2 regions of the Alkalihalophilus pseudofirmus genome follow, and region 2 is predicted to be linked to the other one. Evidence: a T-box and tRNA genes for the amino acid it is inferred to sense, from the RefSeq annotation. Region 2 holds a T-box; the other holds one or more tRNA genes.
The links. A T-box is a leader RNA that pairs with one kind of tRNA and senses whether it is charged. The one in region 2 lies ahead of serS (serine--tRNA ligase), so its partner is inferred to be a tRNA-Ser.
Positions count from the first base shown of each region.

Region 1: it has a tRNA-Ser gene. The T-box ahead of serS (serine--tRNA ligase) is inferred to sense a tRNA for this amino acid. The anticodon was not compared.

Region 1 covers NZ_CP117835.1:1,169,265-1,184,776, reverse strand. Annotated here, with positions in the region: gene PQ478_RS06095 (sugar phosphate nucleotidyltransferase) at 1-1,987, opposite strand, end outside; gene PQ478_RS06090 (1,4-alpha-glucan branching protein domain-containing protein) at 2,004-4,817, opposite strand; gene PQ478_RS06085 (DUF4912 domain-containing protein) at 4,829-5,566, opposite strand; gene PQ478_RS06080 (hypothetical protein) at 5,930-6,289, shown strand; gene PQ478_RS06075 (MltG/YceG/YrrL family protein) at 6,294-6,821, shown strand; gene PQ478_RS06070 (peptidoglycan D,D-transpeptidase FtsI family protein) at 6,866-8,932, opposite strand; RNA gene ssrS (6S RNA) at 9,030-9,210, opposite strand; gene PQ478_RS06060 (MFS transporter) at 9,301-10,596, opposite strand; gene PQ478_RS06055 (superoxide dismutase) at 10,993-11,601, opposite strand; gene PQ478_RS06050 (undecaprenyl-diphosphate phosphatase) at 11,871-12,683, shown strand; tRNA gene PQ478_RS06045 (tRNA-Ser) at 13,027-13,119, opposite strand; tRNA gene PQ478_RS06040 (tRNA-Ile) at 13,134-13,210, opposite strand; tRNA gene PQ478_RS06035 (tRNA-His) at 13,216-13,291, opposite strand; tRNA gene PQ478_RS06030 (tRNA-Met) at 13,318-13,391, opposite strand; tRNA gene PQ478_RS06025 (tRNA-Asn) at 13,396-13,470, opposite strand; gene PQ478_RS06020 (Na/Pi cotransporter family protein) at 13,743-15,368, opposite strand.
Region 2 covers NZ_CP117835.1:10,791-26,302, forward strand. Annotated here, with positions in the region: rRNA gene PQ478_RS00045 (16S ribosomal RNA) at 14-1,565, shown strand; rRNA gene PQ478_RS00050 (23S ribosomal RNA) at 1,929-4,868, shown strand; rRNA gene rrf (5S ribosomal RNA) at 4,930-5,045, shown strand; gene PQ478_RS00060 (YaaC family protein) at 5,409-6,371, opposite strand; gene guaB (IMP dehydrogenase) at 6,522-7,979, shown strand; gene PQ478_RS00070 (D-alanyl-D-alanine carboxypeptidase family protein) at 8,143-9,438, shown strand; gene pdxS (pyridoxal 5'-phosphate synthase lyase subunit PdxS) at 9,604-10,488, shown strand; gene pdxT (pyridoxal 5'-phosphate synthase glutaminase subunit PdxT) at 10,525-11,121, shown strand; T-box leader at 11,124-11,342, shown strand; gene serS (serine--tRNA ligase) at 11,423-12,697, shown strand; gene PQ478_RS00090 (ABC transporter ATP-binding protein) at 12,744-13,757, opposite strand; gene PQ478_RS00095 (ABC transporter ATP-binding protein) at 13,738-14,766, opposite strand; gene nikB (nickel ABC transporter permease) at 14,799-15,512, opposite strand, start outside.

The sequences.
Region 1 (15,512 bases), 1.2 Mb from region 2:
CTTCTTTTTGAAAACTTCTAATATACTCTTCTAAAGATGCACCGGCATATAACGGCAGAGCTACACGCCCTTTTTTACTGTAGTGAAGATGCATATCGACAAACATAGCTAGTTTCTCTTCATCTGTTACGATATGACCTTCTCTTGTTAGAACCGTTAAAAATTCACCCGTTTCTCCTAGAACAAAGCCAATTTCAGAGTCTGAAAGGGTCATTCCTACTGAGATGTCTCCCATATTTATATTACCAATCGAGGTTTCAACCACACATCCAATTGATTGTAATACGTGAGAGAACTGTTGTACTGTTACTTGATCTGTTCCGTGGACAGATACCCTCCATCCTTGACTCTCAATTAACACAGAGTCGATCCCGTCCTTTAATGTATCTGTATACTCTTGTAATAAATTTGATTGAACCTCGTATTCTCCAACACGGTCAAAAGCGACACGGCGGTAAGAATTAAATGTAACGATCTTATCAATTTCTTTTTGCACAGATGTAGCTATCGGCAATCCTTCTTGGTCAAATAATTCAATGACAATGCGATTGCCTTCACTTACTCTAAGGTGTGCGCCCCCTTGAAAACGATGAGCTGAAATGATCTTCCGAAAACTTGGAACAGCAGCTTCTTCTAAATCTGTCACATTCACTCCCGTTGCTTGGACGCCTTGAGCAAGAGATAGCTTTAAAAGCCGGGTAAAAGATTGATCATCTCCTGAGATTAAAAAAGTGCTCCCAACAGGCATTGCACTTGCAAATCCTGCACCGAGACGGCTCACGTGTTCAGGAGTCATTTCGACATTAGCAATACCGCTTGCACGGTGTGATTTAAGGACAGGAACCGTTGCATCCTGATCGTTCCAAATAACAGATTGAGAAATCACTGATCCTGCCTGAATGCGTTTATGAGGCCAAATTTTCATTCCAGGCTGTATGCACACATCATCCTCAATCTGACAATTAGAACCTAGCACCGCTTGTTCATAAATGGTAGATTTAGATCCCAACTGGACTCCGCCGCAAATTGTCACCCCGCGCAGCTCTGCTTGCTGACCGACATATACCCCGTCCCATAAGACAGAGCGCTTAATCGTCGCATCTTCAGAAACAATGGAGTCTTTTCCAACAATGGAAAATGCACCAAGCTTAGCATTTGATCGAACCGTAGAATGAGCTCCCACAAATACAGGTGCTTCCAATTTGACCCCTTCTTCAATCGTTACATGCTCATTCATCCAGATTCCCGGCTCAACTTCAATGCCGCTGATTTCTGCTTTAACATCCCGGTTAAGAAGATCCATATGAGCTTGACGGTATTGTTCGAGATTTCCGATATCTGACCAATACCCCTCAGCTGCATAACCATAGATTCCTGCACGATCTTCTAGAATTCTAGGGAATACATCTTTACTAAAGTCTACAGGTTTATCAGATTCAATATAGTTAAAGATACTAGGGTCCATCACATAGATCCCTGTATTAACCGTATCACTGAACACTTCGCTTACACTCGGCTTTTCAAGAAAACGGATAATTTCATGCTGTTGATTTGTCATAATGACACCGAACTCTAAAGGAGACGGCACTTGCTTCATGAAGATGGAAACGAGAGCATCTTTTGCTTTATGAAAGTTTATGCCAGCTTCAAGGTCAAAGTCAGTTAGCGCATCTCCTGACACAACCACAAAAGGCTCATCAAGAAATGCCTCGGCCTGCTTTACACTGCCTGCTGTTCCTAGCGGTTCTGTTTCTTCAAAGTACGTTAAGTGAACACCAAATTCTTGACCGTCGCCGAAATAGTCGCGAATCTCGTCTGGCAAATAGTGCACGGTCACAGCAATATCTGTTATTCCATGTTGCTTTAAAAGCTCAATGCTGTACTGCATAACCGGTTTCTGTAAAAGTGGAACCATTGGTTTTGGTAATTGACATGTTAGTGGACGTAATCTCGTTCCCTTTCCTCCTGCCATAATGACACCTTTCACTTAACTCCGCCTCCTTTTAATTGGCCACTACAAGCGTACTGGCTAAACACATTTCAAATTCTCTCTCTGTTTGTTTGGCAATCGCGCCCCAATCAAATTTTGTTTTCACATCTCGCAGTCCTTGAGTAGCGATCCCTTCTCTTAAAATCGGGTGATTATATAAATACATGACTTGAGCCGCTAAGCTGTCTTTATCTCCAGGAATCATCTTCAAGCCGTTTTCTCCGTGCTGAACAATGGAAGATAAGCCCCCTACATCGGAAACAATTGTCGGCTTTCCTGCGGCCATTCCTTCTAATGCCACAATGCCAAACGGTTCGTAAAGACTTGGAAAAATAGCGGCATCAGCTTTTGTAAACCAGTCATTTCTTTCTTCATCTGTGATGAACCCTAGAAATACAACGTGGTGATCTAATTGACGCCTTTGGACCTGTTCTTGAAATTCTCTTAGCATTGGACCTTTCCCCGCTAATACAAAGCGGATCGGAGCTCCTTTATGCTTCAGGTCTTCAGCTGCATCAATAATCGTCTGAAATCCTTTTTCTTTTACCATTCGTCCTACTGAAAAAACGGTAAACATTTCATTTGACTCTAGTTCCACCGTTGAATCTCGCAATGATCTTACTAGATCAAGATCGACCCCGTTAGGAATCACGCTTAATTTTTCTTCTGGAAGCGAGAAGATCGTCATCAGTTCTTCTTTCATGTAATCGCTGCATACGACTACTCGGTCTGCTTCATACGTAAGCTCCCATTCTTTTTGGTTAATTTCATACTGAAGCTCGGTATGAATGCCGTTATTTCGTCCATGTTCGGTTGCATGGATGGTTGCGAGCAATGGTACACCGAGTGATGCTTTTAACGCTTTCGCTCCCACTCCAACAAGCCAATCATGAGCATGAATCACATCAAATTTCTCTGTACGGCTGAGCTTTTCAGCATACAATGTCATCGCTACATTTAAGCTTCCAACCCAATCAAAGAAAGAATCCGCTTCAGGCTGCAATCCATTTAATCGATGCACATGAACTCCTTGATTGACTTCATACTGCGGGTAGCCGTTTACAGAAGACGTTAGGACATGAACCGTGTGTCCGTCCTGCACCAATGCACGAGAAAGATCAAATACATGTCTTGATAGACCGCCTACCATCATTGGCGGGAATTCCCAGCTCAACATTAAAATCGTACGGCCTTTCTTATTTTCCTCATTCGCTGTCCCTTCTTGTGACTTTGTCTGAACATAAGAATCATGAGGAGAAAGAAATACATTCTCGTCTATCGAAGAAAGAAACGGGAATGCGCTTTCTTGCTTTTCCACCCAAGCATCCGTTAATTGTTTAGTGAACATTTGATTCTTTAATCGGTCAAACCGATCAACATGTAAATGAAACCTCTCTTTCGCGTAATCTACTGCACTATCTCCATCAACAATAAAAGCCCAATCACTGCTTACAGCAAGCATCCACTCTCGAATCATCTGCTTAATCACTCGTTTTTCAAGCTCAGTCGGCTGACTGTGAAGAGCGACAATAGCTGCTAGATCTTGCTCTATTCGGTGAAGATGTTTGTACATATAATCATTTTTAGGGTTCAACCAGACGTCCCCATATCCATCTCGGCCCCAGGTGGCATACGAGATATGGTTCGTTTCCAAGTCTTGAAAGTGACGGTCGAGATACGTTTCTGGACTAATAAACGTCGTCTCTTCATTCGCTCCCATCAATACTTGTCCAATCCATTCCGTACCTTCAAACCACCAATGTCCAAATAACTCCGCATCAAAAGGAGCGACCATTACATACGGAGGATAGGCTTGATCCGCGTGTTGTTCTCTAAATTGATTAATAGAGCTTAGATAGTGCTTTGCGTGAGTGTTAATCTTTGCTTCAGCCCACTCTCTGTTGTAAGCATCCTTATGTTCGGTTTCACCTGTTACTCGGTAGTATTTAAGCCCTGTATCGACACGTATGCCATCTTCATGTACATAGTCTTCGATGTAGTCCCAATCTCTTTCATAACCTATATCACGATAAAATTCACGATAGTCTGGGTCACCCGGATATCCTAGTGTAGAGCTCCACACTTTACTAGAAAGCTCTGTATGTCTTGGGAATAAAACTAATCCATGCGGCGAATAGACTGGTGCACCAGAGCCTTTTTCAGGCTTTGGATCAGCACTTAAAATAGTATGTTCATCGACAAATGTGTAGCGAATTCCTTCTTCCATCAGCACCCGGTCAATCCCAGGGGCATATGCGCACTCAGGGAGCCAAAAGCCACGAGGATTAAAACCAAAATGACGGCTAAACGCCTGAACCCCTTCCCTTATTTGGGAACGAAGTGCAGCTTCCGTTTTTACATAAGGAAGAAAAGCATGGGTAGCAGCGGATGTCATTAATGTAATGAATCCTTTTTCATAGAAATGTTTGTATGCTTTCAACACATTTTTGTCCCATTTCAGAAAAGTTTCGCGAATCTTCTGATATCTCTTTTTATAAAATGGAATGATCGACTTAAAGGACGGGTTAAGCGATGAATGATCTTCTATATACGTTGCTTCTTTTCGTAGTAACTCCTCCGTTTTTAATAAATAGTGTACGTACCTATCTTGCATGAGAGGATCTGCGAGCATCTCCATAAGTGGTGGTGTAAAGGAAATTGTCAGCCCATCTTTTACTTCGGCGGACTCAATCGACCAAAGTAAGGGGATGTATGTTTCAGTCATCGCCTCAAATAACCATCTCTCTTCTAAACGATTTTCTTCCTCATGTCTTACGTATGGTAAATGGGCATGTAAAACAAATGAAAAGTAACCATTATTCAACACAACTCTCCTCCTTATTTTGTCGATTCATAATAGGAATACGTACTAAAATGCTCAAGCCACTCAGGATCCTGGGACTGCCCCGTTTGCCACTTATGAACAGCGTCTACATACTGTCCTTCCATGCCTTCTTTCACTCTAGGGGTATCTATTGGATTAGAGCGCAGAATACTGAAAAAAGTGCCTGCTTTTGTTTTAATCCCGAGATCAACAATAAACGTCCTATTTTCAGTCAGACCATGAAAATACCAGTTGTTTGTCATCTCCGGCAGATCATAATCGATAAAACGATGAGCATTATGACCATTAAAAAGTAAAGCTGTAACATCATAGAGTCTTATTGCCTTTTTTAATTCATGCCACGGGGCTCTAAATTGATGTTCAATCATACGCCTAGTCGACTCACGTGTTTCCCAATACACATACAAACTATTAGGAGTTCTAGGCATCAGCATGACTTCATCGCGTTCATAAGCAGCTGGTAATGGATGAACCGGCACATCTTTTATCACTTCAACAGGCTTTTCGGTTTCAATCTTTTTGCCTTCTTCCTCTTCGATTGCTTTTTCATCAATCTCTGGTATCAACGCTGCGTCATCCATCTGATTAGTATCCTCTGAACCTTCCTGTTGAAGTTCTTCTTGATATTTCTTGAAGCAATACTGTACTTTTCCTACCGTTGTTTCAAGCTCCTTTGCAATCTTGCGAAACGAGAAGCCTTTCTCTCTTAAAGCTAAAATATCTTTTATCACTAAAACACCTCCAATGATGTAGAAAAATAGTATGCATCACCCTTCATACGTTGCATATCTTGTTATATTAATCATACCGAGCGTGACATTACGGGACAAGCAGGGGTAATTTGTCTGATTTTGTCATGAGCCTGCCCCACCTATCGTATCGATCCACAAAAAAATTTTTCGCCTTATTTCGCTAGCTGACTTTGTCGATAATTTTTGTCGAGATTTGGGAGGTGAGCGCATAAACACTGAAATGTAAACGCTTCTTTCATAAATTGTCGATTAAGTAGGACGAAAACCACTTTTTCCTAAGAGCTACCTATGTGTATAATAGAGTAGAATGATAGATTAGTTTATAGAGGGAAGGGTTGTAAGATGATCGAGTGGACAATTATGATTCTCTTAGTAATCGCCATCCTCCTTTTTGTGTTATCTTTCTTTCGAAAAGACAAGGCAACAGAAGTGGAACGGCAGATGGAGAACTTTTCGATTACGCTCATGCAAGAGATTTACCAATTAAAGAAAAAGATCCGCATTCTTGAGGAAGAACTTCTAGTGAACGGACAAGATGTTCCTAAAGCACGTTCAACCTCCGCTCAAAAATTGCAGGCTGAAGTAGAATCATTACACGATAAAGGCTTCACGCTTGAAATCATTGCAGAAAAAACTGGTTTAACACCTCTTGAAGTAGAACGATTAGTAGCTTCGAGAGAAGAACCAGCAGTAAGGGGGTAATAATATGTCTCCTCATGCATTACGCGGCATGGCAGGTGGAATTGCTCTTTGTGCAGGTGTTATTTGGGTTACATATGCACTCTCACCAGAAGCAACTGCAGAGCCTGTCACAATCGTTGAACAAGAAGAGCTTGAAATCTCAGAAATGATGACAGCCTTACAAGAAGCAGGATATTATGTTTCAGCAGAAGCTCCTCCAGAGGAACCTGTTGTAGAGGAACCACAAACGGAAGAAATGGACTCTCCAACCGAAGAAGACTCAGCAGCGGAAGAAGAAGCATTGATTGACGAAAACTTGCCGGAATCGGTCACTGTAGAAACTGTCAATGTCTATTCTATGACTTTATCCATTACATCTGGGACTAGCTCTCATGATGTAGCTAATCAATTAGAACAAGCAAAAATTATTGACAGCGCCAGCGAATTTTTACGTTATTTGGAGCGCAATAACTTAGCTGAAAAAGTTCGCGCTGGTGATTTTGACGTCAACAGTGCAATGAGTTATCAAGACATTGCAAACCGCATTACATAAAAAAGCTTGCTACGAATAACGTAGCAAGCTTTTTTTACATTTTATTAATCTTCTACTTCTTCAAGAATCGGCACATCCGCTTTAGTCGGACCATTGCGTTCTTCTTTTAAATCAAAGTATTCATCAAGCATTTTCTTTCCAATCGATTGAGCAAAGTTTGCACTATTATCTCGCACGGTGTAAGGTACAATAATCGCAAAGGCGACTTCAGGATTATCATAAGGTGCATACCCCACAAGTACTTGGTTATTACCGCTGATCGAACGACGGTTTTGACCTTCTCCGACTCGTACAGAAACCTGCGCTGTTCCCGTTTTTCCTGCTGGGTTATACGAAGCACTTCTGAACATGCCTGCACCAGTACCTTGTGAACCATTCATTACTGCATAAAACCCTTGCTGAACACGATTTAAATCGGCATCCGATACATCAACACGATTTAAGATCTGCGGTTCAAATTTATGCAGGATCGCCCCTGGTTCATCCGGTGATAAGCTTGGCTCGCGGATTTCTGATACAAGACGTGGTTTCACACGGTATCCATCGTTTGCAATCGTTGCAACATATTGTACAAGCTGTAGCGGCGTATACGTATCATACTGGCCGATCATTAAATCGAGCAGGTTACCAGGGTTTCGATTCTGACCAGTTAATCCTCGGGAGCTTCCAGGCAAGTCAATGCCTGTATCAGCACCAAGACCAAACTGGCTGAAAATATAGCGTGTTTCATCATATGCTTCTGCTACTCTTTGTGTATCAAAGCTTCTGCTGCTGCCATAATTATAACCCATCATCCGCATCGCAATTTCAAACATATATACGTTTGATGAACGCTCTAATGCCTTAATGTCATTGACATACCCCATATTCACATAGGAACGCTTGAGCGGTGTTCCTGGCAAATCAATCGGTCGGTCATAAAGCGTTTGGCCGTGGCTGATAGCACCTGTTTGATAGCCGGCCAAGACCGAAGCACCTTTCACGGAAGACCCCATTTCAAATGCTTTCGTCACATTTCCAATTTGGTCATTCGGCTCACCGTTACTGTAGCCGGACATTGCTAAAATGTCGCCCGTTTTTGGGTCCATCATCACGGCATAGGCTGTCCGCTGACTGATGAATGATCCACCCTTGCTGTTAATCTCTTGTGAAATAATATCATCAAGCTTTTGCTGCATTTCCATATCAAGTGTCAACACTAGGTCATTGCCGCGCTGTCCCGGCTTTTCATTAACCGAGCGCTCAATTTCACCACCAGTTGACGTCGTAATACTTTCTACCACAGCCTTTTGACCGCGAAGAACATCTTCATATTCTAACTCTAAATAACTCGTCCCAACGATGTCAGAGCGGTCATAGCCTCGTGATAAATAATAGTCTAACTTCTCACGCGGAATAGATCCCGTTGAGCCAAAAATCGTTCTAAATGCCTCACCGAAAACGTAATTACGACGTGAGTCACGCAGAATATCTACCCCCGGAAGCTGATCGAGGTTTTCGCTGATAATATTTGCCTCTTCCTCGGTTATGCCTCGTTTTATACGTTGAGGTGTATTCGCATACCCTCGTGACATCTCACGAAAGATCGCCATCACTCTTTCGTCTTCCGCTGTTAATTCAGCTAAGTGTTCCTCCGTTAGACGATCAAGTTCTAATTGATATTCTTCTGTCGGACCCTCAAGCTCTGCTCTTTCTTCTTTTGTTACAAGCTCAAAACGCCTGTCACTGTTTATTAGCAGCCAAAAGTCTTTACGGTCACGCTCAGTAATCCGGCTTGTATCCACTTCAATTAATTTTTCAAGATCACGCGCCACCTCTAAGATCGCCTCAGATGAGGTCTGTCTTGAAGGGTTTGTATATGTAACGGATAATTCAAGCTGATTTTCTACAACCGGTGTACCGTAGCGATCTAACATAAGACCGCGAGGAGCATCAATTCTTGCTGTCGTGTTACTCGTACGATCTAATACTCTTTCAAAATCTTCACCTTGAACGATTTGAACCATACCTAACCGTAATATTAATGCTGAAAAAAGAATAAATACAGCAAAGAACAGCATATTCAGTCTTGCTGGCACATGTCCTTTTTTTCTTGGTTTATTTTTCCCCATCCGCAAGTCCCCTCATTAATCTATATAATAAAAACACAATTATCTGTATACATGACAATAGACACCTAAAGCAAGGTGTCTAAAATTCATTCTAAAGTATATACCCGCGAATGCCGTTGCTTCAGTTGTTTCATGAACCTACTCAAGTAGGTGGGTGTTCGCAGAACTAATTTCAGCGTCCAGCATAAACTGGCTTGCTGGCATTAGCTCGATGTAGAACTCCCTTTTAAAACGCAAGGTTCGAAACAAGAAGAAGCTCACTAACACGGCAGGCAAAGCTGTTTAATTTGTAAATTTATTATAGCATATCCCTACTTATTGTCAAAGGAATTCACTGCCACTATAGAAGCTTTCACAAATTAGCAACATTATACACTCGTGCCTCCTGTACTTCCCCCGTCGCCGTTTTTCTGTCTTGCAAAACTGTAGCTTTCTCCCCCTCCAGGCTTTGAAAAGCGAACATGTCTTACAAAGAAATAAATGATAAAGTGACCGATTCCAAGAATAGCTAGTACAACAGGAATACTTTTCTCTTCAGGGAATAAAAGTATGGCACCTATAAACGTCAGCACAGATACAATACGGCCGCTATTTAAAAACACTTCCCTGACGACAATATACTCGATCCTCATTTCGGCAGCCTTCCACCCTTTACCGATTACATCATAAGTAAGCGAAATATATGGTACTAATAACATTGGGTACGCAATAGAAATGACGATTCCATACATGATTAATTTCGCAAAGGATAAATCAAAGACAATCAGGTAAATCGCAGCATAGAGAATGGATCCGCCAATTAAAATGGACTTCTTCCGAAAACTCGGCTTCATCAACCTGGTAACAGTATAATAGGCTATAAATTGAACAGCAGAAGCAACAAGCCCATACGTACCGATTGCCAACTCACTGCCTGTTGCAATGTATACCCAAACAACAATGACAAAGATAAAAGTCCCTTCTCTAAGCCCTTGAAAAAAGTGAGCATGGAGGATATGACGCCAATTTGCATTATTTTTTCGTTCCGCTAGAATTTGTCTAAAAAAGAATTTGCCCTCTGCAGCTCTTCTCTTTAAAAGAAAACTCATTAATACAGCTACTACAAAAAGAGTTAGTGATATTCCAAATATGACGGAATACCCTGTAAACTGCTCCATCCTTGTAATAATATATCCTGAAACAATCGGTCCAATCATGCCTGCAAAGGACGTAAGCAAGCCTAAAAATCCATTAAAGAAATCACGCGTTTCCGGTTCAGTGATCTCAAATGTGAGTACATTAAAGGCAAGCCAGTAAAATCCAAACCCTATACCGAGCAGCGCACCTAATATCACTAAATAATGATTCGCAACATCACCTAATAAAAGCACTGTCGTATAAAATCCAGCTAGGAAAATGACCCCTAACCTAAGCACAATCACACGGTCAATTTTCTTCGCCCACCTTCCGGCTAATATAAATGTTAATGGCTGAAAGATAACAGCCGTTAAATTATATAAGGCTAAATCAATAAACTCCCCTGACTGCTTCCACAAATAAACGTTAACAAACGTATTAGAAAGCGCAATACTTAGGGCATATAACCCCCCAATCGTTAGGAGAAGCACTAAATCTCTCGTTACCTCTACATCTCCAAGCAATTTTTGAATAACAGACTTCTTCACCGACTCCACCACCCTTACTCAGTAGTGTGTCTTAACAAAAACCCGTTATACAAAATAAAAGCGGAAAGGGGCGTTTTGCGGCGTCAAGCTTTTCAGGCAGAAACTGGCTTGGCCGCCATTGCCAAACAGTTTTTGAATGAAAAGACCTCGAGCCGCTGCCCATTGAAGCTGGATAAATAAAAGCGGAAAGGGCTTGTTTATGAGCGACAAGTCCTGGACGGCCGGTAATAAGAGGTCGCTTTTTTTACCTCGTTTAACGGTAAGAAGGAACCTCGAGCGAATAGCCCTTGAAGCTGGACAAAATAATAGCGGAAAGGGATGTTTAGCTTTGCCAATAAAAAAAAAGCAAAGCCCGCTTGGACTTTGCTTTTCCTATTATCATTTAGCTTTTGCTTATTATTTAGCTTCTGCGTAACGTTTTGAAACCTCTTCCCAGTTAACTACATTCCAGAATGCGTTGATGTAGTCGGGACGACGGTTTTGGTAGTTTAAGTAGTAAGCATGCTCCCAAACATCTAATCCTAGGATTGGTGTTTTACCTTCCATAAGAGGCGTATCTTGGTTTGGAGTGCTTGTAACAGCAAGCTTTCCGCCATCAACAATTAGCCATGCCCAACCAGAACCGAAACGGTTAGCTCCTGCATCAGCAAATTTTTCTTTGAATGCTTCAAAGCTGCCAAATTCAGAATTAATTGCATCTGCTAATTCGCCAGTTGGTGCACCGCCACCATTCGGGCTAAGGATTTGCCAGAAGAATGTGTGGTTAGCATGTCCGCCACCATTGTTACGTACTGCACCACGAATGTTCTCAGGTACTGCATCAAGGTTACTTACAAGCTCTTCAATGCTTTTGCTTTGAAGATCATCATGTCCTTCAAGTGCTGCATTTAATTTAGTGATGTAAGTGTTGTGATGCTTCCCGTGGTGAATATTCATTGTTTGCTCATCAATATGAGGTTCTAGAGCGTTTGCTGCGTAAGGTAATTGTGGTAATTCGTAAGCCATTTCAAAATCTCCTCCTTATAATGAATACATGTGTAACTTGGGACGTCTTTTCCCAAAAGGCAAATGACTTAATCAACAGTTATGTTTCTTAAGTCTTTCCGCTTCTACATTACCAAAATCTTCTCTTTGTTGCAACGATAATGCACTATTCTTTCGATTTCGCACACCTTTATACATTTCCCACTACCTAACCCCTTTAAACAAGATGGATCATAAATTCATTTCTTGTCCCATAAGAATGTAATAACTTAGCTTTAAAGGAGGATCTAATGTCGTGGATTGAAGCTTTATTCATAGGGTTTATACAAGGAATTTCAGAATTTCTTCCCATCTCAAGCAGTGCTCATCTCCTCATTTTTGAAAAACTGCTTAAGATAAATATGAGTGATAGCCCCTTAACATTTGAAGTGTTTCTGCATTTAGCATCTTTGCTTGCCGTTTTATTGTATTTTAGAAAAGATGTGTTGAAGCTTTTACAGGGTTCTTATCAATATCTTTTTAAGAAAGACCAACGAAGCGAAGGCGATTTCAGATTTACTGCTTTAATGGCCGCCTCTACTCTTATTACAATGATTGTCGGTAAGCTGATGGAAGGTTGGTTTGGAGACTCCATCACCAATACAGCGACGATCGGCGCTGCTCTGATTATCACCGGGATCTTTTTAATCTTAATTGAACATGGTGTAAATGAGGGATTGAGGGGACCAAAGGAAATAACATGGGGGCATGCGGTATTAATCGGGCTCGGGCAGGCATTAGCAGTCATACCAGGCATATCACGTGCGGGAAGTACTCTCGTTGTGGCCCTGTGGTGCGGTTTGAACAAAGAGACAGCTCTTCGCTACTCCTTTTTACTCTCCATTCCGATTATATCTGGAATCACCCTTTTAAAACTTCCTGAGATTATCGGGCAATTTACAGACGGTGTGGGCCTTGAATTATGGCTAGCCTTTATTTCTTCCTTTTTGTTTGCCATAATTAGTATTAAGTGGTTGATTGCCATGGTTCAAAAAGCAAAATTAAGTTATTTCGCCGTGTACTGTATTTCACTTGGTCTTATCACTTGGATATTCTTAACCTAAACATTAAGAAATCGTCATAATTCAGAGCCGCACGTGAATAAAGCGGGCATGGTTATGTCACCCAGCGGCCGGAAATTTAATTGTATGTTTTCAATCAGTTTATGCGCTAATTAGAGAAGTGATTGCGCGGGTGGATCACAGAATTGAATCGATTGATCGCTTAATTGCGTCACTCTGCTTTTATTGCGGCGGTTCAAACTCCAATTGCGTCACTCTTACACCAAATTGTATCGTTTCAGAGCTGAATCGCTTCCATTTGCCCTCGCCTAATATAGTTATTCAACACAAAAGAGCTGCCCGAGGGGGCAGCTCTTTTTCTATGTAAATCAATTATCATTATGTATGGCGGAGGAAGAGGGATTCGAACCCCCGCGCGGTTTAACCCGCCTGTCGGTTTTCAAGACCGATCCCTTCAGCCGGACTTGGGTATTCCTCCGCAATATAAAACTATGGTGGACCCTGTAGGACTCGAACCTACGACCGATCGGTTATGAGCCGACTGCTCTAACCAACTGAGCTAAGGGTCCTCGTATGGGGCGACTGATGGGAATCGAACCCACGAATGCCGGAACCACAATCCGGTGCGTTAACCACTTCGCCACAATCGCCATTTGTTTATGATAAGTAATAAGGATAGCGGCGGAGGGGATCGAACCCCCGACCTCACGGGTATGAACCGTACGCTCTAGCCAGCTGAGCTACACCGCCATAATGGCTCCACAGGTAGGACTCGAACCTACGACCGATCGGTTAACAGCCGATTGCTCTACCACTGAGCTACTGTGGAATATGTTATGTATCATCCGTCTTTTGTTGAAGACAAGAATTATAATACCAACCAACGGAGATAAAGTCAATATGTTTTTTTATTTTTGTACGCTTATATTTCAAAGAGGTACAACACTTATTAGACGCTTGTTCATTATAGCATAACTCACCTTTAAAAAGTTCCAGTTCCACTCACATTCCATTAATGAATTGGCTGCTTTAAATCAATCCTGTTAACCAATTCCTATCACACAAAAAAAAGAAGCTGCCCCGCTAGGACAGCTCCAAATGTTAGCGAACTTCTCCAATCACTGCTTCAGCAATATTCACTGAGTGGTCACCAATACGTTCTAAGTTACTAACAATATCTACAAACACAATGCCTGCTGCGCCTGAACATCTTCCTTCATTGACGCGGGCAATATGCTGTTTACGGAGTTTGCGCTCCATCTTATCAATAAGATCTTCCTTCTCAAGAACAGAACGGGCTTGATCAGTATCTCCGTTATCTAGGGAGGAGATAGCTTCTTGCAAAGTAGAGATCGTCAAATCAAACATCTCACGTAAGTCACTAATCGCTGTATCTGACATGACTACTTTATGAGTCTTTTGATAATCCTTTAGCTCTACAATATTTTCTATGTGATCACCAATACGTTCAATATCACGGACAGTATCCATAAGCATGGAATGCATCTTAGAATCTTGATCAGATAACGAACGTGATGAAATTTGAATAAGGTATTCTGTGATTTTACGGTCTAAGTTATTGATCGCACTTTCAAACTGTGTCGCCATTTCGGCATGACGTTTCTGTCCATTCTCTAAGTATTGACTTACTTCAATAAGTCCTTTCTCAGAGAAATCGGCCATTCGAATAACCTCTTGCTTGGCTTGTCCTAATGCAATAGCAGGTGATCTTCCGATAAAGCGAGGATCTAAGTGCTTCGCTTTATATTCAATGTTGTACTCATCACCAGGCACAAGCTTTGTCACAATAACAGCCAACAAGGCTACAAACGGAAGCTGAATCAGCGTGTTTGATACGTTGAATATCCCATGTGCAAAAGCAATTGTCATCGGACGGTTCAACCCTAGTTCTACCGCTAAGAAACTTACTAAGTTGTAGAACAGCGGAAATACAATTAAAACAATAACTGTACCGATCAAATTAAAAATTACATGTGTTAATGCTGCACGTTTTGCCGCAACAGATGCGCCAATCGCAGCTAAAATAGCTGTAATCGTTGTCCCGATATTATCTCCAAACAATACCGGAAGCACAGCATCTAAGGTCATCGCCCCTTGATCGTATAGCTGCTGCAAGAGTCCAATTGATGCGCTGGAACTTTGTACGGCAACTGTAAAAATAGTACCGATCAACACACCAAGCAGCGGATTATCTGCCATTTGAACCGTTAAATCAGCAAATGCTTGCAGTTCTCGCAATGGCTTTAACCCTTCTCCCATAAGGTCTAACCCGTAGAATAATGCACCAAATCCAAAGATAACTTGGCCGTAATTATTCACTTTCTTCTGTTTAATAAAGAAGATCAAGGCCGCCCCTACAGCAATGATTGGCAGTGAGTAGGCTGAGATTTTAATACCGATAATGAACGCTGTTACCGTCGTTCCAATATTAGCACCCATTATTACACCGATCGCTTGCTTCAATGTCATAAAACCAGCATTAACAAGCCCAATCGTTAAAACCGTTGTACCGGTACTTGTTTGAAGCAATACAGTAACAAATATCCCGGCAAAAACCCCCATAACAGGGTTCGTCGTAAACTTGTCCAATAAGTCACGCAGTCTCTCCCCTGCTACTTTTTGAAGGCCGTCCCCCATGAATTTGATCCCAAAAAGGAATATTCCGAGACCTCCAAAAAACATGAACAAAAGTGTCTGTAAATCCACTTAATCTCATCCCCTCATTTTAGAAAGTCATTCCTATTTAATTTTTCGACTTTCGACAAACCTCAACAATGACACCCCATCTATTATTAAGCATTTATAAACATTTTGTAAATATGATTTTTTAAAAAATTTTAAAGCATCTTG
Region 2 (15,512 bases):
TTAATCAAACACTTTTATGGAGAGTTTGATCCTGGCTCAGGACGAACGCTGGCGGCGTGCCTAATACATGCAAGTCGAGCGGACTGATGGGAGCTTGCTCCCTGATGTTAGCGGCGGACGGGTGAGTAACACGTGGGCAACCTGCCTGTAAGACTGGGATAACTCCGGGAAACCGGGGCTAATACCGGATAACCCGTTCCACCTCATGGTGGAGCGGTAAAAGATGGCCTCTGGCTATCACTTACAGATGGGCCCGCGGCGCATTAGCTAGTTGGTAAGGTAACGGCTTACCAAGGCGACGATGCGTAGCCGACCTGAGAGGGTGATCGGCCACACTGGGACTGAGACACGGCCCAGACTCCTACGGGAGGCAGCAGTAGGGAATCTTCCGCAATGGACGAAAGTCTGACGGAGCAACGCCGCGTGAGTGATGAAGGTTTTCGGATCGTAAAGCTCTGTTGTTAGGGAAGAACAAGTGCCGTTTGAATAAGGCGGCACCTTGACGGTACCTAACCAGAAAGCCACGGCTAACTACGTGCCAGCAGCCGCGGTAATACGTAGGTGGCAAGCGTTGTCCGGAATTATTGGGCGTAAAGCGCGCGCAGGCGGTCTCTTAAGTCTGATGTGAAAGCCCACGGCTCAACCGTGGAGGGTCATTGGAAACTGGGAGACTTGAGTACAGAAGAGGAGAGTGGAATTCCACGTGTAGCGGTGAAATGCGTAGATATGTGGAGGAACACCAGTGGCGAAGGCGACTCTCTGGTCTGTAACTGACGCTGAGGCGCGAAAGCGTGGGGAGCAAACAGGATTAGATACCCTGGTAGTCCACGCCGTAAACGATGAGTGCTAGGTGTTAGGGGTTTCGATGCCCTTAGTGCCGAAGTTAACACATTAAGCACTCCGCCTGGGGAGTACGACCGCAAGGTTGAAACTCAAAGGAATTGACGGGGGCCCGCACAAGCAGTGGAGCATGTGGTTTAATTCGAAGCAACGCGAAGAACCTTACCAGGTCTTGACATCCTTTGACCACTCTAGAGATAGAGCTTTCCCCTTCGGGGGACAAAGTGACAGGTGGTGCATGGTTGTCGTCAGCTCGTGTCGTGAGATGTTGGGTTAAGTCCCGCAACGAGCGCAACCCTTGATCTTAGTTGCCAGCATTCAGTTGGGCACTCTAAGGTGACTGCCGGTGACAAACCGGAGGAAGGTGGGGATGACGTCAAATCATCATGCCCCTTATGACCTGGGCTACACACGTGCTACAATGGATGGTACAAAGGGCTGCAAAACCGCGAGGTTGAGCGAATCCCATAAAGCCATTCTCAGTTCGGATTGTAGGCTGCAACTCGCCTACATGAAGCCGGAATTGCTAGTAATCGCGGATCAGCATGCCGCGGTGAATACGTTCCCGGGCCTTGTACACACCGCCCGTCACACCACGAGAGTTTGTAACACCCGAAGTCGGTGAGGTAACCTTTTGGAGCCAGCCGCCTAAGGTGGGACAGATGATTGGGGTGAAGTCGTAACAAGGTAGCCGTATCGGAAGGTGCGGCTGGATCACCTCCTTTCTATGGAGTATTTAACTCTAGTCGATGTATGATCTTACGATCATATACGCTTTGGATCTTTTGTTCAGTTTTGAAGGAACTATCCTTCAATTAGATACTAATTCTCACCAAGTTGAGTAAGGGTTAGTACTTGGTTCTTTGAAAACTAGATAATGAAAACGGACAAAGAGAAACGAGAAGATCGAGGATACGATCAAATGAGTGCTCGGATCGTACATCGGTACGTGAGAACACGAATTGTGAAGTAGACGAAGAGATTCGAAGTTTATCTGAAGTCCATGTAAACATATTTGTTCATCGGTATCTTTTAATAGAGAAGATTGAACGAGCATGTCAAGAATTCAACAACCTTTTTTAAATTTTGGTTAAGTTAGAAAGGGCGCACGGTGAATGCCTTGGCACTAGGAGCCGAAGAAGGACGCGACGAACGGCGAAACGCCTCGGGGAGCTGTAAGTGAGCTTTGATCCGAGGATATCCGAATGGGGGAACCCACTATTCGTAATGGAATAGTACCCATACCTGAATACATAGGGTATGAGGAGGCAGACCTGGGGAACTGAAACATCTAAGTACCCAGAGGAAGAGAAAGCAAATGCGATTACCTGAGTAGCGGCGAGCGAAACGGTATCAGCCCAAACCAAGAGGCTTGCCTCTTGGGGTTGTAGGACACTCTATACGGAGTTACAAAGAAATAGGATAGGCGAAGCGATCTGGAAAGGTCCGCGACACAAGGTAACAGCCCTGTAGTCGAAATTCTATTTCCTCCTGAGTGGATCCTGAGTACGGCGGGACACGTGAAACCCCGTCGGAATCCGGGAGGACCATCTCCCAAGGCTAAATACTCCCTAGTGACCGATAGTGAACCAGTACCGTGAGGGAAAGGTGAAAAGCACCCCGGAAGGGGAGTGAAACAGATCCTGAAACCGTGTGCCTACAACTAGTTGGAGCCCGTTAATGGGTGACAGCGTGCCTTTTGTAGAATGAACCGGCGAGTTACGATGTCGTGCAAGGTTAAGCTGATAAGGCGGAGCCGTAGCGAAAGCGAGTCTGAATAGGGCGAATGAGTACGCCGTCGTAGACCCGAAACCGTGTGATCTACCCATGTCCAGGGTGAAGTTCAGGTAACACTGAATGGAGGCCCGAACCCACGCATGTTGAAAAATGCGGGGATGAGGTGTGGGTAGGGGTGAAATGCCAATCGAACTCGGAAATAGCTGGTTCTCCCCGAAATAGCTTTAGGGCTAGCCTCGAGGTTGAGAGTTTTGGAGGTAGAGCACTGATTGGACTAGGGGTCCCCACAGGATTACCGAATTCAGTCAAACTCCGAATGCCAAAAACTTTTACTCGGGAGTCAGACTGCGAGTGCTAAGATCCGTAGTCAAGAGGGAAACAGCCCAGACCATCAGCTAAGGTCCCAAAGTATACGTTAAGTGGAAAAGGATGTGGAGTTGCCCAGACAACCAGGATGTTGGCTTAGAAGCAGCCACCATTTAAAGAGTGCGTAATAGCTCACTGGTCGAGTGACTCTGCGCCGAAAATGTACCGGGGCTAAACGTATCACCGAAGCTATGGATTGACACCTTAGGTGTCAGTGGTAGGGGAGCGTTCTAAGTGCAGCGAAGTCAGATCGTGAGGACTGGTGGAGCGCTTAGAAGTGAGAATGCCGGTATGAGTAGCGAAAAGAGGGGTGAGAATCCCCTCCGTCGAAAGCCCAAGGTTTCCTGAGGAAGGCTCGTCCGCTCAGGGTAAGTCGGGACCTAAGCCGAGGCTGAAAAGCGTAGGCGATGGACAACAGGTTGAAATTCCTGTACCACCTCCTCACCGTTTGAGTAATGGGGGGACGCAGTAAGGTAGGGTAAGCGCACTGATGGATATGTGCGTCCAAGCAATTAGGCTGAGAAGTAGGCAAATCCGCTTCTCGTGAAGGCTGAGTTGTGATGGCGAGGGAAATTTAGTACCGAAGTTCCTGATCCTCCACTGCCAAGAAAAGCCTCTAGCGAGGTGAGAGGTGCCCGTACCGCAAACCGACACAGGTAGGCGAGAAGAGAATTCTAAGACGCTCGGGAGAACTCTCGTTAAGGAACTCGGCAAAATGACCCCGTAACTTCGGGAGAAGGGGTGCTCTGGTAGGGTGTATGCCCGAGAGAGCCGCAGTGAAAAGATCCAAGCGACTGTTTAGCAAAAACACAGGTCTCTGCGAAGCCGCAAGGCGAAGTATAGGGGCTGACACCTGCCCGGTGCTGGAAGGTTAAGAGGAGGGGTTATCCCTTACGGGAGAAGCTCTGAATTGAAGCCCCAGTAAACGGCGGCCGTAACTATAACGGTCCTAAGGTAGCGAAATTCCTTGTCGGGTAAGTTCCGACCCGCACGAATGGTGTAACGACTTGGATACTGTCTCAACGAGAGACCCGGTGAAATTATAGTACCTGTGAAGATGCAGGTTACCCGCGACAGGACGGAAAGACCCCATGGAGCTTTACTGTAGCTTGATATTGGATGTTGGTACAGTTTGTACAGGATAGGTAGGAGCCTTGGAAGTCGGAGCGCCAGCTTCGATGGAGGCGTCGGTGGGATACTACCCTGACTGTGCTGACATTCTAACCTCGAGCCGTGATCCGGTTCAGGGACAGTGTCAGGTGGGCAGTTTGACTGGGGCGGTCGCCTCCTAAACAGTAACGGAGGCGCCCAAAGGTTCCCTCAGAATGGTTGGAAATCATTCGTAGAGTGCAAAGGCAAAAGGGAGCTTGACTGCGAGACCTACAAGTCGAGCAGGGACGAAAGTCGGGCTTAGTGATCCGGTGGTTCCGCATGGAAGGGCCATCGCTCAACGGATAAAAGCTACCCTGGGGATAACAGGCTTATCTCCCCCAAGAGTCCACATCGACGGGGAGGTTTGGCACCTCGATGTCGGCTCATCGCATCCTGGGGCTGAAGTAGGTCCCAAGGGTTGGGCTGTTCGCCCATTAAAGCGGTACGCGAGCTGGGTTCAGAACGTCGTGAGACAGTTCGGTCCCTATCCGTCGCGGGCGTAGGAAATTTGAGAGGAGCTGTCCTTAGTACGAGAGGACCGGGATGGACACACCGCTGGTGTACCAGTTGTTCCGCCAGGAGCATCGCTGGGTAGCTACGTGTGGACGGGATAAGTGCTGAAAGCATCTAAGCATGAAGCCCCCCTCAAGATGAGATTTCCCATGGAGTTAATCCAGTAAGACCCCTTAGAGATGATGAGGTTGATAGGTCTGGTGTGGAAGCATGGCGACATGTGGAGCTGACAGATACTAATCGGTCGAGGACTTATCCAAATTATTCTTGACGTATGTTTACACATTATCTAGTTTTGAGAGAACCATCTCAATTCTATAGCTTGGTGGCGATAGCAAAGAGGTCACACCCGTTCCCATGCCGAACACGGTCGTTAAGCTCTTTTGCGCCGATGGTAGTTGGGGGCTTCCCCCTGTGAGAGTAGGACGTTGCCAGGCAGATAAAACACAATCCATTAGGATTGTGTTTTTTAGTATGCATAAAGGGATAAGGAGCGCAAAAGAGCTTAAGTAGGAGAGGAAGGGTTAGCTAGGACGTTGTCAGGCAGTCTCCCCGTCTCAATCAACTGACCCAATAAACAACAAACTCAATACAATACCACATGACAATGAGACCAATAGCTCGTAAACCGGTGCAAAAAACAACCTTTGACGCAATGAGCCTCAGAACCCGAGCAATTACAAGGAATGCCGACGTAATTGCACACTTAACTCACGCAATAACGTCCTCAATCCGCGCAATAGGTATAGACACCGTACAAGCTACAGGTAACAAGTTACGAAGCGATCTTATCATTGGCCTCAATCACGCTTAAGTAACCCTACAATAAGAGCTGGCACTCTATGTTGAGCATAGTTCACATATTGGGTGATGAAGGGGAGGTCATTACCATCAAATGTATGCAGCAGCTCTCCCCACCACTCTGTTTCATACCGGCAGATCATGCTGAGGTTGTATAATAATAAATAATGTACTAATACTTCTGGCAAACGTAAATGACTTTCTTTCGTTTTAAAAAGATGAGGTATATTATCTTGATCGAATATAAAAGGAAAACCATTAAGAGTTGATGGTTTCTTAGAAAAAGGTATGGAAATATATCTTTTATCTTCTTCAATAGAGGCTCCTTTTTTATACCACGGTTGTTGCTGGTAGTGAATAAACTGGGTAAATCGATTTGCGGTCATGTGATAAGTATCTAAAATATTGGAAGAGAAACGTATCACTGACGTTTCGTATATGCCTTTTTCTAAGTATTTAGCGTAGTTAAACTGTTTAAAAAGGGTTTGCATTTCTGGTAATTGCTGCAATAAAGATGTCATTTTTATTTTCTCATAATCCAAATGTTTCATGTGAAACATTTTTTCTAGTAAATGAGAGAACAGTCCATTTCGTTGGATTTTCACTTCATCATCTAAAAACGTAAAACCTGATTTTTTACGTTTTCTCGTTGTTACCCCATGAGCTAAGACTTGCGAATTTGCAGGATATGTGGGGTCTTTTGTGAGTATAGCTGCTTTTAAGAATTGAACAAGTCCATAAAATAAGAGCATCGGTTTTAACTCCATAGGAGCCATACCAGCTTGTTCTGTGTAAAGCTGTCCGTGTTTCAAGTGATAAATGAATGTATAGCAAGTGTTAAAGCTCTTTGTTTTTGGCTGCTCAATATTGGTCTCTTCATATGATTTTGTTAAATAAGATCTTGTGAAGGCAGCTGAATAGAATGGATCGAGCTGTTTATAATAGTGAGTCAATATGATCACCACCTTTTTCTGTTTATTGGGAAAAATCGCACTTTATATGACTTCTTGACAGTAGTTTGCCCAGTTGATAAGCTACTAATAATATTTTCAAGCATGATTTATGGAAACTATATTTTATGAATAAACCTTTTGGGGAGGATGAATGTACTAATGTGGGAGAATAAATTTCAAAAAGAGGGTTTAACGTTTGATGATGTATTACTAGTTCCTGCTAGGTCAGAAATATTACCTCGTGATGTGTCGGTGAAAACGAAGTTATCGGAGAATCTTCAATTAAATATCCCGTTAATTAGTGCAGGTATGGATACGGTAACCGAAGCGGCAATGGCGATTGCTATGGCACGTGAAGGTGGTCTTGGAATCATTCATAAAAACATGTCAATTGAAGAGCAAGCTGAACAAGTTGATCGTGTTAAACGTTCAGAAAGCGGAGTTATCACAAATCCATTCTTCTTAACTCCTGATCGTCAAGTGTTTGACGCGGAGCATTTAATGGGAAAATACAGAATCTCAGGCGTACCAATTGTTGATGAGGATCAGAAGCTTGTTGGAATTTTGACAAACCGTGATTTGCGCTTTATCGAAGATTATTCAATTCAAATTGATGAAGTTATGACTAAAGAAGATTTAGTCACTGCTCCTGTTGGGACAACACTTCAGGAAGCTGAATCAATTTTACAGAAGTACAAAATTGAAAAGCTTCCGCTTGTTGATGATGAAGGAATCTTAAAAGGGTTAATTACAATTAAAGATATTGAGAAGGTTATCGAATTCCCTAACTCGGCCAAAGACTCCCAAGGAAGATTGGTTGTAGGTGCTGCAATCGGTGTTTCTGCAGACGCTGATACTCGTATTGCTGCTTTAGTAGAAGCTGGTGTAGATGCGATTGTTATTGATACAGCTCATGGTCATTCTAGAGGGGTACTAGACAAGGTTAGTGCAGTTCGTGAACAATATCCTGACTTAACAATTATTGCAGGAAACGTGGCTACAGCAGAAGCTACAAGAGATCTAATTGAAGCGGGAGCAGATGTAGTAAAGGTTGGAATTGGACCTGGTTCCATCTGTACAACACGTGTTGTAGCAGGAATCGGTGTACCGCAAATTACTGCTGTTTATGACTGTGCTACAGAAGCCCGCAAGCATGGTGTACCGATTATTGCGGACGGCGGAATCAAGTATTCTGGAGACATCGTAAAAGCATTGGCAGCCGGTGGACATGCTGTTATGTTAGGCAGTCTTTTAGCTGGAGTGAGTGAGAGCCCTGGCGAGCGAGAAATTTACCAAGGCCGTCAATTTAAAGTGTACCGTGGCATGGGTTCTCTTGGTGCAATGGAAAAAGGAAGTAAAGATCGCTATTTCCAAGAGAATGCACAAAAGCTTGTACCAGAAGGTATTGAAGGACGTATTCCTTATAAAGGGCCGTTAAATGATACGATCCACCAGCTTATCGGCGGAATACGTGCTGGGATGGGGTACTGCGGAACAGCTACATTAGATGATTTACGTAATGACGGGCAGTTCATCCGTATTACTGGAGCAGGCTTACGTGAGAGCCACCCTCATGACGTTCAAATTACGAAAGAAGCTCCAAACTACTCAGTATAATCCGTTTAAAATAGTTCACAAAAAAGGTATAAAGACTAAGATAGATAGGGCCTTCCCTATCTATTTTTTTATGGATTGTTGTGATAAAATAACGCTTATGTGAGAAAAATGTGGAGGTGCGATTGTGAAATTGTTAGGTAAGAAAAAATGGGTTGCCGCGTTCATGTCATTTATTTTAATGGCTACGCTTATAGTACAACCAGCAACAGCTGATGCAGCGCTTGATTTAGATGCAGAATCAGCTATTTTAGTAGAGGCAGAGTCTGGTAAAATTTTATATCAAAAGAATATAGATGCTGTTTTACCATTGGCAAGTATGACTAAAATGATGAGTGAATATTTAATTTTAGAGGCGATCAGTGAGGGGCGTATTAGCTGGGATCAGCAAGTACCGATTAGTGACTGGGTTAGAACGCTTTCTCTTCAAACCGCTTTATCAAATGTTCCTCTTCGTCAAGATGAAACGTATACAGTTCGTGACCTATATGAATCTGTAGCAATTTATTCTGCAAATGCTTCAACGATTGCTTTAGCTGAATTAATCTCCGGCTCAGAAACACAATTTGTTCAACTGATGAACGAAAAAGGGGAAGAGCTTGGATTAGAAGATTTTAATTTCGTTAATTCATCTGGTTTAAATAACCGTGACTTACAAGGAAATCATCCAGAGGGAACGGGTGCCGAAGCTGAAAATGAAATGTCTGCTAGAGCAACTGCTAAACTAGCATATGCTCTATTACGTGATTATCCTGAAGTGCTTGAAACAGCAAGTATTCCTATGAAGGATTTCCAAGCAGGCCCTGGAGAAGTCATTCCGATGGAAAACTGGAACTGGATGCTTCCAACTATCCGGCCTCAGCACGATTATGAGGGGATTGACGGTCTTAAAACCGGATTCACATCTGCTGCTGGAAATACCTTTACTGGAACAGCAGAGCGAGATGGAATGCGTTTGATCTCGGTTGTCATGCGTACAGAATCACGTGATGCACGCTTTAATGAGACAAGAAAATTATTAGATTTTGGTTTTAATAACTTTAGTACGGTTGAGCTTTTTGATGAAGGACATGTAGTGGAAGGTGAGGAGAGCTTGCCGGTAGCTGCGGGTAAAGAACGTGAAGTCGCTATTTCAAGTGCAGAAGCGCTTTCTGCCGTTGTAAGAAATGGACAAAACGATCAATACAGTGTAGAGCTTGGCCTTGATCAAGAAAAGTTAAATGAAGATGGTGAATTAGTTGCTCCTCTAGAAGCAGGAGAAGCAGTAGGGACTCTTTCTCTTTCATTTGAAGGAGAAGGCGAGGAATTTTTATATTCCGGCCAGCAGGAAGGCGTTCCGATGGTAACTGATACAGCAGTTGAGAAGGCTGGATGGTTCACGATGATGATGCGTGGCATTGGTGGATTTTTCTCTGGGATCTGGAATGCAGCTGTTAATACTGTAAGCGGATGGTTCTCATAATCTGAAGCTGATTGCCATTTAAAGAATGAGCGAGTCTATTGGGAAAAATAGGCTCGTTCTTTTTAAAAAATAATAACAGAAAATTATGCGAACATCTTAGTTTTGCGGTATACTATTAAAGATAAGCAAGTCCAACTAACAAGAACGGTCTAGGAGGAAATACATATGAGTCAAACAGGTACTGATCGCGTAAAACGTGGTATGGCAGAAATGCAAAAAGGTGGCGTCATCATGGACGTTATCAATGCTGAGCAAGCTAAAATTGCTGAGGAAGCAGGTGCGGTGGCTGTTATGGCCCTTGAGCGTGTACCAGCTGACATTCGTGCAGCAGGCGGCGTAGCACGTATGGCTGATCCAACTATTGTTGAAGAAGTTTTAAATGCTGTATCAATCCCAGTTATGGCAAAGGCACGTATTGGCCACATTGTAGAGGCTCGTATTCTTGAGTCTATGGGCGTTGATTATATTGATGAGAGTGAAGTATTAACACCAGCTGATGAAGTGTATCACTTGTATAAGCGTGATTTCACCGTACCTTTCGTATGTGGAGCGCGTGACTTAGGTGAAGCTGCTCGTCGTATTGGCGAAGGGGCTTCTATGATTCGTACAAAGGGTGAGCCGGGAACAGGAAACATCGTTGAGGCAGTACGCCACATGCGTATGATGCAAGCTCAAGTGAAAAAAGTTGCTGGTATGTCTACAGATGAATTAATGACTGAAGCAAAAAATCTTGGTGCATCTTATGACTTGCTTCTTGAAATCAAAGAAACAGGTAAGCTTCCTGTAGTTAACTTTGCAGCAGGCGGTATTGCAACTCCAGCAGATGCAGCATTAATGATGCAGCTTGGTGCTGACGGTGTATTCGTAGGTTCTGGTATCTTCAAGTCAGATAATCCAGAAAAATTTGCACGTGCGATTGTTGAAGCAACGACTCACTTTGAGGATTATGCTCTAATTGCTGAACTTTCAAAAGGTCTTGGTACGGCAATGAAAGGGATTGAAATTTCAACTCTTCAGCCATCTGAACGTATGCAGGAGCGCGGCTGGTAAGAAGCTTAGTTTTTCATATAGAAAGGATACAACGAGATGTTAAAAATAGGTGTATTGGCCCTTCAGGGTGCTGTGCGTGAACATGCTGCTTGTCTTCAAGGTCCTGAGGTCGAAGTCATAGCAGTTAAAAAAGTTGAACAGCTTGATGAGCTCGATGGCCTTGTTCTTCCTGGCGGGGAAAGCACGACCATGCGTCGCTTAATTGATAAATACAACTTTCTAGAACCTTTAAAAGCATTTGCAGAGACCGGAAAGCCTGTCTTTGGAACATGTGCAGGTCTCATTTTAATGGCAAAGGATATTGCAGGGCAGCCAGAGGGTCACCTTTCTTTAATGAATATGACCGTTGAGCGAAATGCTTTTGGACGTCAACGTGAGAGCTTTGAAGCTGATCTTATTGTCACTGATGTGGGCGAGGATGTTCGTGCAGTATTTATCCGTGCGCCGCTGATAAAAGAGGTCGGTGAGGATGTAGAAGTAATTTCGAAGTTTAATGATGAGATTGTAGCAGCTAGAGAAGGACGTTTTCTTGCTTGCTCTTTCCATCCCGAATTAACAGACGATCACCGTTTTCATCAGTATTTTGTCGATATGGTTGCACAAGCTAAGCTAGAAGGTGTAAAATCTGTATAACAGACAATGCGTAGATAGGGAATAGTAAATAAAGCTGCTTCTACAGAGAGCTGACGGCCGGTGTGAGTCAGTGTAGCACTTTTTTGAATCCACCCTTGAGTGAGTGGTGAAGCACTAAGCTGAAGCCATTCCGGTAAAGATAGCCGTTATCTATCTTTAGAGTGGTCTATATTTTATATATAGGCAACAAGGGTGGTATCGCGGGTGCTCTCGTCCCTTCTTCTTAGCTGAAGAGTGGATGAGAGCTTTTTTATTTGTCTAGGCTTGTCAAATAGAAGATTTTATTTAAGGAGGAATAAACATGTTAGATGTAAAACGATTAAGAAATGATTTCGCTGATATAAAAGAGAAGCTTTCAACACGTGGTGAGGACATCTCTGGATTAGATCAGTTTGGAGACCTTGATGAAAAGCGCCGTGCCATTATTGTAGAGGTGGAAGAGTTAAAAAGCAGACGTAATCAGGTGTCACAAGAAGTTGCTCAATTAAAACGTGAGAAAAAAGAAGCTGACCACCTCATTAAAGAAACAAGAGAGGTCTCTGAGAAGGTTAAACAATTAGATGAGGAACTGCGCGGTCTTGATGCAGAGCTTGATCATCTTCTTTTAACGATTCCAAATGTGCCGCATGAATCAACGCCAGTAGGTGAAACAGAAGATGATAATGTAGAAGCACGCAAATGGGGCGAGGTGCGTTCATTTGAATTTGAACCTAAGCCGCATTGGGATCTAGCAACAGACCTAGGTATTCTAGATTTTGAGCGCGCATCAAAAGTAACTGGAAGCCGTTTTGTGTTTTATAAAGGGCTCGGAGCGCGTCTAGAGCGTGCATTAATGAACTTTATGATGGATCTTCATCAAGATGAACATGGCTATGAGGAAGTTCTTCCTCCTTACATGGTCAACCGCACAAGCATGACAGGCACCGGGCAGCTGCCAAAGTTTGAAGAAGATGCCTTCAAGATTCGTGAGGAAGATTACTTCTTAATTCCAACAGCAGAAGTCCCTGTTACAAACATGCACCGTGATGAAATTTTGCAAGCTGATCAATTGCCGATTGCCTATACAGCGTTTAGTGCTTGTTTCCGCTCAGAAGCAGGGTCAGCTGGCCGTGATACACGAGGCTTAATTCGCCAGCATCAATTCAATAAAGTAGAGCTTGTTCGTTTTGTAAAGCCTGAGGATTCATATCAAGAGCTTGAAAACTTAACTGGTCACGCGGAGAAAGTACTGCAATTACTAGAGCTTCCTTATCGTGTCATGAGCATGTGTACTGCAGATTTAGGCTTTACTGCAGCCAAGAAATACGATATTGAAGTATGGATTCCAAGCTATGACTCTTACCGCGAAATTTCTTCATGCAGTAACTTTGAAGATTTCCAAGCGCGCCGTGCGAACATTAAATTCCGCCGTGAGCCAAAAGCGAAAGCAGAGTTTGTTCATACGTTGAATGGATCAGGTCTTGCAGTCGGCCGTACAGTTGCTGCGATCCTAGAGAATTATCAGTTAGAAGATGGATCAATTGAGATTCCTAAAGTACTGCGTCCATACATGGGCAATGTTGAGAGAATCGGGTAATATAAAAAAACCCCTTACAGCACGCATGCTGTAAGGGGTTTTTAGTTTAAACATAATTAGGTTTGCGCTCTCCTGATTCAATTTCTTCCATGTAGTGACATGCTGCTTGGTGGCCTTCTTTCATATAATCGGCTGCACGCAGTTCAGGAGTATCTGTCTTACATTTCTCTGTTGCAAATGGACAACGAGTATGGAAGCGGCATCCTTGTGGAGGATTGATTGGAGAAGGAACATCACCCTTTAAGATGATACGCTCTTTCTTGCGCTCAGGGTCCGGTACAGGGATAGCTGATAATAATGCTTTTGTATAAGGGTGCTGCGGATTATCAAATAATGATTTCTTATCACCGATCTCAACGATGCGGCCCAAATACATTACAATAACTCGATCAGAAATATGACGTACAACGCCTAAGTCATGAGAAATAAACAGGTAAGTCAGCTGAAATTCACGCTGCAGACGTTTTAATAAGTTAATAACCTGTGCTTGGATGGATACATCAAGAGCTGATACAGCCTCATCACAAATAATTAATTTAGGGTCAACAGATAACGCACGTGCAATTCCGATACGCTGACGCTGACCGCCACTGAATTCATGAGGGAAGCGGTCAATTTGGTGAGCACCAAGACCAACTGTTTCCATTAACTCTTTAATACGGTCTGCACGCTTTTCACGTGGAATAACATTTTGAATCTCCATTGCCTCATCAAGTACTTGACGAACCGTTTGACGAGGGTTGATCGATGCATATGGATCTTGGAAAATGATCTGAAGATCTTTACGTTTTTTACGCATTTGCGATTTATTTAAGGCAAGTAAGTCCTCACCGTCAAACTCAACTGTCCCATCAGTTGGTTCATCTAAACGTAAGATTGCACGTCCTGTAGTAGACTTACCACAGCCAGATTCCCCTACGATACTTACTGTTTCACCTTCATAGATGGTAAATGATACACCATCTACTGCCTTAACGTGATTTACTGTACGACCAAGTAAACCACCTTTGATCGGGAAGTACTGCTTTAGGTCATTAACCTTAAGAAGTTCTTTCTTCATACACGTTCACCTCCGGGTCCCCGTCCCACTCATCTGAATAAATCCAGCAACGAATTTGGTTTCCATTTTCATCTTCTTCAAGCTCCGGTAAACGCTCACGGCAGATGTCACTTGCAAACGGACAACGCGGAGCGAAACGACAGCCCTTAGGCATATCTGCAGGACTTGGTACAGATCCTTTAATAACAGATAGCTCCTCACCATCCAAATCAATATCATGACGCGGAAGGGAGTTTAGAAGACCGACTGTATACGGGTGGCGTGGGTTTTTGAATAAATCTTTAATGCTTGCGTATTCAACCACTTTACCGCAATACATAACTGCAACATAATCACATGTTTCAGCAACTACACCTAGGTCATGTGTAATCATAATGATCGACATACCTAAGCGGTCTTGAAGGTCTTTCATTAATTCAAGAATTTGTGCTTGAATCGTTACATCAAGTGCTGTTGTAGGTTCATCGGCAATAAGAAGCTCTGGATTACAAGCAAGAGCCATTGCAATCATCACACGTTGACGCATACCACCAGATAATTCATGCGGATACTGATGAACACGCTGCTCTGGTGACGGGATGCCTACTAGCTTTAGCATTTCAATCGAACGTTCGATTGCTTTTTTCTTTCCTAAGCCTTCATGAATTCTAAAGGCCTCTCCGATTTGCTCTCCTACTGTGTAAACAGGATTAAGAGAAGTCATTGGCTCTTGGAAAATCATTGAAATTTCATTTCCACGAATCTTACGCATTTTAGCCTCAGATTTTTTAAGAAGATCTTCTCCTTTGAAGATCATTTCTCCCCCAACGACTTTTCCTGGATTTTGGATTAAACGAAGAATTGATAATGAGGTAATACTTTTACCTGAACCAGATTCTCCAACAATACCAAGTGTTTTACCTTTTGGTACATCGAATGTAACGCCATCAACAGCTTTTACTTCACCTTGATCAGTGAAGAATGATGTACGAAGGTCCCGCACTTGAATAATGGATTCATTTGTAGTCAAAATGTTTCACACCCTTCATTAATAAGTAAGTCTTAATCAAGGTCAATACGCTTGTTTAAGAAGCGGTAAGAAATATCTACGAGTAAGTTCACGAGAACGAATAGTAATGAAATAACAAGTACTGTACCTTGTACGATAGGGAAGTCACGTGCACGAATCGCATCAATGATTAAACGTCCCATACCGTTAATAGCAAATACTGTTTCTGTTAATACTGTTCCGCCAAGAAGCACACCAAATTGTAAACCAACGACTGTTACAACAGGAATTAATGCATTCTTAAGAGCGTGACGGTAAATAACAACTCTTTCTTTTACCCCTTTAGCACGTGCAGTTCGAATATAATCTTGTCCGATAACTTCTAACATACTTGAACGAGTCATACGAGCAACAATGGCTGCCCCTGCCGTACCGAGAGTAATAACCGGAAGGACGGCTTGCTGCCAGGATCCCCATCCCGAAGGCAAGAACCATCGGAATTCGATAGCAAAGTATTGAATTAACATTAATCCAAGCCAGAAGTTAGGCATTGAAAGACCGAATAGAGCCACAATCATAATCATTGTATCTAAGAACGTGTAATGTCTTGTTGCTGAAATGATACCGGCAATTAAACCAATAAATACAGATAAAATCGTACTGTATATGGCAAGTTCTATTGTTACCCAGAACCGGCCTGAAATTTCTTGAGTTACTTCACGGCCACTACGGATCGAATTCCCTAAATCACCCTGTATTGCATTTCC